Linked DNA regions of Streptomonospora nanhaiensis. The protein of the gene in region 1 interacts with the protein of each later gene in a pairwise test. Links are inferred from orthologs where the notes say so. Each region holds a gene or a part of one and is shown on either strand. Other genes may lie near its edges.

The links. The genes of interacting proteins can lie anywhere in the genome.
Region 2: the proteins of dnaE (region 1) and HNR12_RS16370 interact in binary tests that used the Escherichia coli proteins (3 or more experiments, as listed by UniProt). The link is inferred for Streptomonospora nanhaiensis from one-to-one orthologs.

The regions. Positions count from the first base shown.
Region 1 is NZ_JACCFO010000001.1:283,354-289,364, reverse strand. What follows is about bases 1,423-5,483. They hold dnaE (DNA polymerase III subunit alpha), read right to left. Parts: upstream 5,178-5,483; coding sequence 1,623-5,177; downstream 1,423-1,622. In the rest of the region: HNR12_RS01160 (glutathione S-transferase family protein), read left to right, coding at 1-358; HNR12_RS01155 (phosphotransferase family protein), read right to left, coding at 336-1,370; HNR12_RS01145 (MFS transporter), read left to right, coding at 5,792-6,011. UniProt on the Escherichia coli protein: DNA polymerase III is a complex, multichain enzyme responsible for most of the replicative synthesis in bacteria. This DNA polymerase also exhibits 3' to 5' exonuclease activity. The alpha chain is the DNA polymerase catalytic subunit.
Region 2 is NZ_JACCFO010000001.1:3,727,643-3,732,485, reverse strand. What follows is about bases 710-3,602. They hold HNR12_RS16370 (DNA polymerase III subunit gamma and tau), read left to right. Parts: upstream 710-1,031; coding sequence 1,032-3,173; downstream 3,174-3,602. Other genes in these bases: HNR12_RS16365 (YbaB/EbfC family nucleoid-associated protein), read left to right, coding at 3,475-3,602. Outside these bases: HNR12_RS16385 (aromatic amino acid ammonia-lyase), read left to right, coding at 1-499; more of HNR12_RS16365, read left to right, coding at 3,603-3,819; HNR12_RS16360 (DUF6882 domain-containing protein), read right to left, coding at 3,883-4,614; recombination mediator RecR, read left to right, coding at 4,796-4,843. UniProt on the Escherichia coli protein: Part of the beta sliding clamp loading complex, which hydrolyzes ATP to load the beta clamp onto primed DNA to form the DNA replication pre-initiation complex.

The DNA.
Region 1 (6,011 bases):
GGCCGACCGCCGGTTCCTCACCGGCGACTTCGTCACCGAGGCCGACATCCGGCTGTGGGTGACCCTGGCGCGGTTCGACACCGTGTACTTCACCCACTTCAAGACCAACCTGCGGCGGCTGGCGGACTACCCCAACCTGTGGGGCTACACCCGCGACCTCTACACGCTGCCGGCGTTCCGCGAGACCACCGACTTCGACCACATCCGGCGGCACTACTACGTCACCCACGGCAACCTGAACCCGCGCCGGATCGTGCCGGTGGGGCCGCGGCCCGACTTCGACGCGCCCCACGACCGCGCGCGGCTCAGCGGCGGCGGCCCCGGCGCCCCGGTGCTCAGTCCCCGGTCAGGTACTTGAGCCCGCCCTCGACCAGCCGCGGCACCACCTCGCCGATGCGGTCGAAGTCGGCCCCCACGGTCTTGCCCTGCCGGTAGCGGTAGTGGATCCCCTCCAGGATCACCGCCAGCTTGAAGAACGCCAGGCCCACGTACCAGTCCAGGTGGGTGATGTCGCGGCCCGAGCCCGCGGCGTAGCGGGCGATGATCTCGTCGGCGTCGGGGTAGCCCTCGGCGGTGTGGGCGTCGCTGACCCCGGTGCTGGCGCGCATGGCCTCGCTGTTGTAGGTGAGGATCAGCGCGAGGTCGGTGAGCGGGTCGCCCAGGGTGGACATCTCCCAGTCGATGACCGCGCGGACGCGGTCGTCGGGCCCCACCAGCAGGTTGTCCAGTCGGTAGTCGCCGTGCACGATGGCGGGCGCGGTGCCCTCGGGGATGTTCTCGGCCAGGCGCGAGCGCAGCTCGTCGATGCCGGGCAGCTCGCGGCTGCGCGACGCCTCCAGCTGCTGGGACCAGCGGCGCACCTGCCGCTCCAGGAAGCCCTCGGGGCGTCCGAAGTCGGCCAGGCCCACGCCGGCGGGGTCGACCGCGTGCAGCGCCACCAGGGTGTCGATCATGGTCATGGCGACGGCGTGGGTGCGCTCGGGGCCGATCGCGGCGAGCTGGCGGGCGGTGCGGTAGGGCACCCCCTCCACGTACTCCATGACGTAGAAGGGCGCGCCGATCACGTCGGGGTCGGTGCACAGCAGCAGGGTGCCCGGCACGGGGACCGCGGTGCCGGCCAGGGCCGACACCACCCGGTGCTCGCGGGCCATGTCGTGGGCGGTGGGCAGTACGTGGCCCAGGGGCGGCCGGCGCACCACCCAGCGGGTGCGGCCGTCGGTGACCGCGTAGGTGAGGTTGGACCGGCCTCCGGCGATGACCTCGCCCTTCAGCTCGCCCTGGACCACGCCGGGCAGGTGGGCCGCCAGGTGGTCCTCCAGCCGCCGCAGGTCCAGGCCCGGTGGATTGGCGGTCCCGGCGTTGTCGCCCATGCGCACTCCCTGGTCTGATCGGGCCGCGGGGCGGCCCATGGCGCCCGGACGCGCCGCGCGGCGGCACGGCCGAGCGGCCCCGCTCGACGTAAACGACCACAACATACCATCCGGTCGGTTTCCTGGCGGCGGGGGTGGGCGAAGGGCGGCCGGGGCCCGTGGGAGGGGCGACCGGGCACGCCGGGCCGCCGCGCGCCACCCGGGCGGGGTGGACGGCGCGGACGGCCCGGCGGGGGGCGGCGCCGGCGGGCCCTAGTAGGTGATGGCCTCGGCGCCCAGCAGCGACTTGAGGTCGCCGGCGAGTTCGGGGCCCACCCGCACCGTGTAGCCCGGGATGTCGTAGACCCGCGACTTCAGCGGGTGGTCGACCCGGATGGTGAGCGGGGTCTCGCCGGGGTGGGCCTTGAGGATCTGCTTCAGCTCGTCGACGAGGTCGACGGTGACCCGCTGCTCCTGCATGGTGATCAGCATGGGCGGCGGGCCCTCGGTGACGTGGCTGATGTCCAGCGGGGTGAGCTCCATGGCCTGGATGGAGTACTCGCCCTCGCGCTCCTTGACCCGGCCCCGGACGGACACGGCGGTGTCCTCGGTGAGGACCTCGGAGTAGAGGGTGTAGGCCTCGGCGAAGAAGAGGACGTCGATGCTGGCGTCGAGGTCCTCGATGGTGACCTTGGCCCAGGGGTTGCCCGACTGCTTGCTGACCCGGCGCTCCACCGACGAGATCAGCCCGGCGATCTGGACCTCGGAGCGGTCGCGGCGCTCGCCGCTGTTCAGCTCGGGGATGGAGACGTCGCTGTTGCGCGCCAGGATGCGCTCGGCCCCGGCCAGGGGGTGGCTGGAGACGTAGAGGCCCAGCATCTCGCGCTCGAAGGCGAGCTTGGCCTTGCGGTCCCACTCCTTGTCCGACCAGGCGATGTCGAGGCCGATGGGGCCCGAATCGTCGGAGTCGCCGCCGCCGAACAGGTCGAACTGGCCGTGGGCCTCCTGCTTCTTGGCCGAGATCATGGCGTCCACGGCGTGCTCGTGGTGGTTGAACAGGTCCATGCGCGGCTGGCCCAGGCTGTCGAAGGCGCCGGCCTTGATCAGGGACTCCACCACGCGCTTGTTGCAGGCCGTCAGCTCGATCTTGGAGACGAAGTCGACGAACGAGGTGAACTCCCCCTTGGCCTTGCGGGTGTTCATGATCGACTCCACCACGTTGGCGCCGACGTTGCGCACGGCGCCCATGCCGAAGCGGATGTCGTTGCCGACGGCGGAGAACCGCAGCCCGGACTCGTTGACGTCGGGCGGCAGCACCCGGATGCCCATCTTGCGGCACTCGGCCAGGTAGACGGCCATCTTGTCCTTGTCGTCGCTGACCGAGGTCAGCAGCGCGGCCATGTAGGAGGCGGGGTGGTTGGCCTTGAGGTAGGCGGTGCGGAAGGACAGGATGGCGTAGCCGGCGGCGTGGGACTTGTTGAAGGCGTAGCCGGAGAACGGGAGCATGACCTCCCAGAGCTTGTCGATGGCCTCCTGGGAGAACCCGCGCTCCAGCATGCCGGCGCTGAACTTGCCGTACTCCTTCTCCAGCGCCTCCTTCTTCTTCTTGCCCATGGCGCGGCGCATGAGGTCGGCGCCGCCCAGGGAGTACCCGGCCAGCTGCTGGGCGATCGCCATGATCTGCTCCTGGTAGACCAGCACGTGGAAGGTCTCGGCCAGGATGGGGTCGAGGGCGTCGTACAGCTCCGGGTGGATCGAGGTGATCTCCTGGCGCCCGTTGGAGCGGTCGGCGTAGTCGTTGTGGGCGTTGGCCGCCATGGGGCCGGGCCGGTACAGGGCGTTGACCGCGACGATGTCGGCGAAGCGGGTCGGCTGCATGCGCCGCAGCAGCGCGCGCATGGCCGTACCGTCGAGCTGGAACACGCCCAGGGTGTCGCCGCGCGCCAGCAGCTCGTAGGTCTTCTTGTCGTCGAAGGGGATGTTCGACCAGTCGATGTCGATCCCCTCGTTGGACTTCACGTTGCGGATCGCGTCGTCGATGATCGTGAGGTTGCGCAGACCCAGGAAGTCCATCTTCAGCAGGCCCATCTCCTCGCACTGAGGGAAGGGGAACCCGGTGATGATGGCGCCGTCGGTGTCGCGCTTGTGCAGCGGCACGACGTCGAGCAAGGGTTCGGCCGACAGGATGACGCCGGCGGCGTGCACGCCGGTGCCCCGGGTCAGGCCCTCCACACCGCGCGCGGTCTCCATGACCTTGCGGACCTGGGGGTCCTTCTCCATCAGGTTGCGCAGCTCGACGGCCTCGGCGTAGCGCTCGTGCGAGGAGTCCTCGACGGCCGAGAGCGGGATCTCCTTGCCGCCCACCGCCGGGGGGAACGCCTTGGTGATCTGGTCGCCCAGGGCGTAGGGCAGGCCGTGGATGCGGGTGGAGTCCTTGACGGCGGCCTTGGCCTTGATGGTGCCGAAGGTGAGGATCTGGGCGACGCGCTCCTCGCCGTACTTGCGGGTGACGTACTCGATCATCTCCCCGCGCCGGCGCTCGTCGAAGTCCAGGTCGATGTCGGGCATGGTGACGCGTTCGGGGTTGAGGAACCGCTCGAACAGCAGGCCGTGCTCGATGGGGTCGAGGTCGGTGATGCCCAGCACGAAGGCCACCATGGAACCGGCGGCCGACCCGCGGCCCGGGCCCAGCGCGATGCCGTTCCTGCGGGCGTACTGGCAGATGTCGGCCACGACCAGGAAGTAGGCCGGGAAGCCCATGGCCTCGATGATGCCGACCTCGCGGTCGACGCGTTCGCGCACGGCGTCGCTGACGCCGTCGGGGTAGCGGACGGGCAGATGCCGCTCGATCTCCTTGCGCAGCCAGGACGCCTGGGTCTCGCCCTCGGGGACGTCGAACTTGGGCATGAGGTCGCGCGAGGCGAAGACCTCGTCGTAGCAGCCGTCCTCGACCTGCTCGGCGACCCAGAGGGTGTTGCGGCAGCCCTCGGCCCACTCGTCGAGGTTGAGGATGGACCGCATCTCCTCGGCGGACTTGATGTAGTAGCCGTCGCCGTTGAACTTGAAGCGGTTGGGGTCGTCGAGGTTCTTGCCCACGCCGATGGCCAGCAGGGCGTCGTGGGCCTCGGCCTGGTCCTGGGTGACGTAGTGGGAGTCGTTGGTGACCAGGGGCCGCAGGTTGAGCCGGCGGCCGACGGCGAGCAGGCCGTCGCGGACCTCGCGCTCGATGCCGATGCCGTGGTCCATCAGCTCCAGGAACACGTGGTCGCGGCCGAAGATGTCCTGGAGCTTGGCGGCGTACTCGACCGCCTCCTGCTCCTGGCCCAGGCGCAGCCGGGTCTGCACGCCGCCGGAGGGGCAGCCGGTGGAGACCATGATGCCCTCGGAGTGCTGACTCATCAGCTCCAGGTCCATGCGGGGCTTGCCGTAGTAGCCCTCGATGCTGGCCAGCGAGGACATGCGGAAGAGGTTGCGCAGGCCGGTGGCGTTGCGCGCCCACATGGTCATGTGGAGGTAGCGCCCGCCGCCGGAGATGTCCTTGCCGCCCTCGGCCTGGTCGTCGGAGTCGCCGCGGCCCCAGCGCATGCGCTTCTTGTGGAAGCGGGACTCCGGCGCGACGTAGGCCTCGATGCCGATGATGGGCTTGACCCCGGAGCCCTTGGACTTCTCCCAGAACTCGTAGGCGCCGAACATGTTGCCGTGGTCGGTCATGGCCACGGCGGGCATCTGCAGCCGGGCCGCCTCCGCGAAGAGCGGCTTGAGTTTGGCGGCGCCGTCGAGCATGGAGTACTCGGTGTGCACATGCAGGTGAACAAAGGGGTCGGACACAGCTCGTGCTCTCTGTCGGTCGGGGTTCAAACGGTCAGGGATCGGTCGGTCGGACACGACGGCCGGTGGCGGCGGGCGCCCGGCGGCCGGCCGGTGCGCGGTCTGCGCCACTGGAGGTTCTCACCCTAACTCCGGACCCACCGGCCCCGCCCCGCTCATCCACAACTCCCAGCTCAGCGGCCTGCGGGCGTGTCGCGGCCGCGCGCGCCAGGGCCCGGAGGGGCGCGGCGGGGGTGCGGCGCCCGGTACCCTCCGGCAGGCCCCGACCTCCGTGTTCTCCTGGCGCACAACTGTGCGGAACAACCAAGAAGGTCCCGGGTTTTTGTCCGCGGGAACGAACACCCGCTGTTCACCCCGCCCGTAGGATTCCGCCACCGCTCACCGGCGCGCCCCGATCGACCATCGGCGAGCGGCCGCGCGGCGGCGCCCGCACCGCCCACCCCTCCGGTGCGGAGGCGGCCGCCACCCCCCGCCCCCGGCGGGTCCGCGCGTGCCCGCCACGCGGCGGCCCCGCCGTTCGGCCCGCGCCGCGTCGACTCCGCGGCGGCCCGAGCACCGGGCCGATCCCCCGTCCGCCCCCCGGGGCGGACCCTCTGCGATTCAGGGAGCCTGCTATGAGCGTGGCGAACACGCCCACACCGCCTTCGGCGCCGCCCGGCCCGCAACGGACCAAGGTCCTGGTGGCGAGCCTGACCGGCAGCACCATCGAGTGGTTCGACTTCTTCCTCTACGGCACGGCGGCGGCGCTCGTCTTCGACGAACTGTTCTTCCCCTCCGACGACCCGTTCGTGTCGCTGATGCTGTCCTACCTGACCTTCGCGCTGACGTTCTTCA
Region 2 (4,843 bases), 3.4 Mb from region 1 along the record:
CGAACGCCAACTCGACCTGCTCATCGACCCCCGCCGCAACGGCGGACTCAACCCGATGCTGGCCGAGCAGCCGGGGCGCGACCACGGCGTCCAGGGCGTCCAGCTCGCGGCCACGTCCCTCGTGGTCGCCATGCGCCGCGCCGCCGTCCCCGCGGCCATGCAGAGCATTCCCACCAACCACCACAACCAGGACGTCGTGCCGTTCGGCACCCAGGCCGCCATCACCGCGCTGGAACAGGCGCGGACGCTGCGGCTGCTGCACGGCTCTCTCGCCGTGGCCCTGGCCCAGGCCGCCCGCGTCGGCGCGCGCCGGCCCAGCGCCCCCCGGTGCGCCGAACTCCTGGACGCCCTCGACACCGCCGTCGCCGCCGGTTCCACCTGGGCCCAGGCGGTACGCACCACCGCCGACCTGCTCGACACCTGGGAGCCGCTGGAGCCCTCGGCGGAGGCGGGGCAGCCGTGGGCCGCCGAGGCGGGCGGGCGTCCGGCGGGCGGCTGAGACCGGACCCGAGACAAGGCGAAGGCCCCGACCGCGCACCCGGTCGGGGCCTTCCTCTTGCCTGGTCACAGGCGGCGGAGGATACGAGATTCGAACTCGTGAGGGGTTGCCCCCAACACGCTTTCCAAGCGTGCGCCCTAGGCCACTAGGCGAATCCTCCACGGACAATGCTACATGTCGCCGAAGGGTGCCGCGAACGGATTGCGGGGCTCGGACCAGCGCTCCGGCGGGCGGTCGCGGGCGCGGGGCGCGGTGGTGCGCGCGCGGCCCGGGGGTCGGATAGACTGGGCGGCAGACCCCTCGTGCGGCGTCACCTTATGAACCTCCCCAGGGCCGGAAGGCAGCAAGGATAAGTAAGCTCTGGCGGGTGCGCGGGGGGTCCTTTTCTTTGGTCCGCCCCCGCCGCACCGCCGCCAACCCGTGCGGGCTGTCGCAGGCACAGGGTTGAATGGGAACGCGGACCCGCCCGGGCACAACCCGTCGTGCCGATGGCCGCAACGCGCCGGTCCGCGGAGGGAGCAGTGAGCGCGCCGTGAGCATCGCGCTGTATCGCAAGTACCGGCCCGCGACGTTCGGCGAGGTGCGCGGGCAGGAGCACGTCACCGAACCGCTGCGCCAGGCGCTGCGCAACGGCCGGATCAACCACGCCTACCTCTTCAGCGGCCCGCGCGGCTGCGGCAAGACCTCCAGCGCGCGGATCCTCGCCCGTTCGCTCAACTGCGAGCAGGGGCCCACCCCCGACCCGTGCGGCACGTGCGAGTCCTGCGTGGCGCTGGCGCCCGACGGCCCCGGCAGCATCGACGTCATCGAGATCGACGCCGCCTCCCACGGCGGTGTGGACGACGCCCGCGACCTCCGCGAACGCGCCTTCTTCGCGCCGGTGAACTCCCGCTACAAGGTCTACATCATCGATGAGGCCCACATGGTGACCCGCGAGGGCTTCAACGCGCTGCTCAAGCTGGTCGAGGAGCCCCCGCCGCACCTGAAGTTCGTCTTCGCCACCACCGAGCCCGACAAGGTCATCGGCACCATCCGCTCGCGCACCCACCACTACCCGTTCCGGCTCATCCCGCCGAGCACGCTGCGCGAGCTGATGGAGGAGATCCTCAAGGACGAGGGCGTGCCCTTCGACCCCGCCGCGCTGCCGCTGGTGGTGCGCGCGGGCGCGGGCTCGGCGCGCGACTCCCTGTCGATCCTGGACCAGCTGCTGGCCGGCTCCGACGAGAACGGCATCACCCGCGAGAGCGCGGTGGCGCTGCTCGGCTACACCGACGCCGGCCTGCTCGCCGACATGGTCGACGCCCTCGGCGCGGGCGACGGCGCGGCCGTCTTCGGGCTCATCGACCGCGTGGTCGAGGGCGGCCACGACCCCCGCCGGTTCACCGCCGACCTGCTGGAGCGCACCCGCGACCTCGTGGTGCTCGCGGCCGTGCCCGACGCCCTCGACAAGGGCCTGATCAACGTCGCCCCCGACACCGTCGACCGCATGCGCGAGCAGGCCGAGCGCATCGGCCCCGCCCGCCTCACCCGCGCGGCCGACATCCTCAACCAGGGGCTGACCGACATGCGCGGCGCCACCTCGCCCCGGCTGCTGCTGGAGCTGATGTGCGCGCGGATCCTGCTGCCGGGCGCCGCGGCCCCGGGTGGCGACGACTCCGGTGCGCTGCTGGCCCGCCTGGAGCAGGTCGAGCGCCGCCTGGCCGCCGGCGGCCCGCCCGCGCCCGCCGCTGCGGCGCCGGTCCCGGCCGCCCCGGTGGCGCCGCGGCCCGCGCCGCCCGAGGCACCCGATCCCGCGCCCGCCGCACGCCCCGCCGAGCCCGCGCCCGCCGCTGAGCCCCGGCCCCGGCCCGCGCCGGCCGACGACTGGCCCGACACCTCCGCGCCCGCGGCGCCCGCCGCGTCGGCCGCCCCCGCCGCGCGGGGCCGGGCGGCCGCGCCCGAGCCCGCCCGCGGCCCCGCGCCCGGCGGCGGGCCGGTCGACCTCGGCCGCGTGCAGGCGGCCTGGCCGCAGGTCATGGAGACCGTCAAGGGCATCCGCCGCTTCACCTGGATGGTGCTGAGCGGCAGCGACGTCCAGCCCGTCGGGGTCGAGGGCAACCTCCTCCAGTTGGGCTTCACCCGGCCCAACGACGCCAAGGGGTTCTCCAACAGCGGCAGCGACCAGGTCGTGGCCCAGGCGGTCAAGCGGGTCCTCGGCGCCGACGTCCGGGTGGCCGCCGTGCCCGCCGGGGGCGCGCCCGCCGCGCCGCGCCCGGCGGCGCCGCCGCCTCCGCCTCCGCCGCCCGCCGCCGAGCCCGCCGGATGGGACACCCCGCCCGAGCCCGACCCCGCGCCCCCGGCGCCCACCCGGCCCGCGCCCGAACCCGGCGCCCCCGGCGGCCCGTCCGCCGCGCAGCGGCCGCCCGGCCCGCCCGCGGCGCCGCACCAGCAGGAGCCGCCGCCCGACCCCTACGAGGACGCGGCCGCCCCGCCGCCCGACGACTCCGACTTCGGTGCCTCCACCGGGCCCGACCCCGGGGCCGGCCGGCCCACCGCTGCGGCCTCGGCCGCGCCGGCGGAGCCGCGGGCCGCCGATTCCGCGGGACCGGGCGGGCGGAGCATGTCGGGCTTCGCGCTGATCGAGACCGAACTGGGCGGCAAGATCATCAACGAGATCGACCACACCGCGTCCTGACACATCCGCCGGCTCCGGGGTGCCCCGGACGCGGTGCGCTGTCGACTCGGCGGCATGTCGGTCCGCCGACACGTCGCCGAATCCCCCTGGCGCCGCCCGCCGCGCCCGCCTCCGACGCGCCCGAGGCCGCGGCCGGTCCGGCGCGGCGCCGGCCCGCACACCCCGCCGTGGCGCCGTGTCCGCCGTGCGCGAAGTCGCGTTCTTCGGCTGTGGACGCGCGCGGCCGCCTCCGCCGCGAGCGGATACGCTCGCAGGGACGGACACGCAGGCAAGGAGAATCGCAGTGAACCCTGGCGGCGGAATGGACATGCAGGCCCTGCTGCAGCAGGCCCAGCAGATGCAGCAGCAGCTCATGGAGGCCCAGCAGCAGCTCGACGAAGCCCAGGTCGAGGGCACCTCCGGCGGCGGTCTGGTCAAGGTCACCGTCAACGGCCGCGGCGCGGTCGAGGAGATCGTCATCGACCCCCGCGCGATCGACCCCGCCGACCCCGAGGACACCGCGCAGACGGTCGCCGACCTCGTGCTGGCCGCCATCCGCGACGCCGAGTCCTCGGTCGAGGAGCTCCAGCAGGAGAAGATGGGCCCGCTGGCCGAGGGCCTCGGCGGCGGCATGCCCGGCGGCATGCCGGGCCTCCCGGGCTTCTAGCTCCGGCCCCGCCCGCGGGCGCGGGCGGGCCCGGCCCCCCGCCCGCGGGCCCCGCCGGCGCGGTCAGCTCGGGGTGTTCTGCACCGACAGGTGCGCCAGGGCGCGGTGCTCGTTGAACTCCGCGGTCACCGTGCACTCCGGCCGCACGCCCCGCAGCGCCTGCTCGCCCGTGCGCTCCACGGTGAACCCGTGCCGCGCCAGGTAGCCGTGCACGGTCCCGGGCTGGTCGAAGGGGAAGATCTCGATGCCCTGCATGATCCGGCGGGGCAGCGTGACCAGGTCGAACTCCGCGCGCGGGATCACGTCGTCCACCACCATCATCGCGAACCGCGCGCCGGTGTTGGCGGTCACGCTGGCGTAGCCGTAGCCCGACAGCGTGCCCGTGGCCGCCAGGCACAGCCGCTCGGCGGCCATGCGCGGGTCGGCGAAGTCGCCGCACTCCAGCCGGGGCGTCACCAGTTCGGGGATGTCGTACTGCTGGCCGAACTCCCGCAGCGCGATCGACGCCGCCAGCCGCGGCGAGCCCGGCGGGTGCATGTGCGGGTTGGCCCACGCCCACACCCAGCTGCCGTCGGTGCCGAACGTCCCCAGCGGCGCCACGCGCACGGTCTTGTCGCCCTGGCGGAACGTGCTCGCCTCGACGTCGACGTGCCAGTCGCCCGTGGGGTGGTGGGTGTTGTACGTCTCCGTCTGCTCGGCCGCCCAGGCGGAGTAGGCGGCGCCGGCCCGCTCCATGGCGGGGCTGAACCACCGCCGCGGTTCCTGCGGGGGCTGGTCCTGCGTCGGCTCGGTCATGGTGGCCGGGTCCCTTCTGTCGCCGTCTGACGTGTGTTCCGACGCCGCGCGGCGCCGTCCGGATCCCGCGGCGCGCCGTCGAATCCGGGGCGGGCCGTCCCGATACCGCGGCCCGGGTGGCGCCACCGCGCCGCCGTCTCGGCTACGGTGGTAGGCAGTTGCGGACACACACGGGTGGGCGATGTACGAGGGCGCGGTCCAGAACCTGATCGACGAGTTGGGGCGGTTG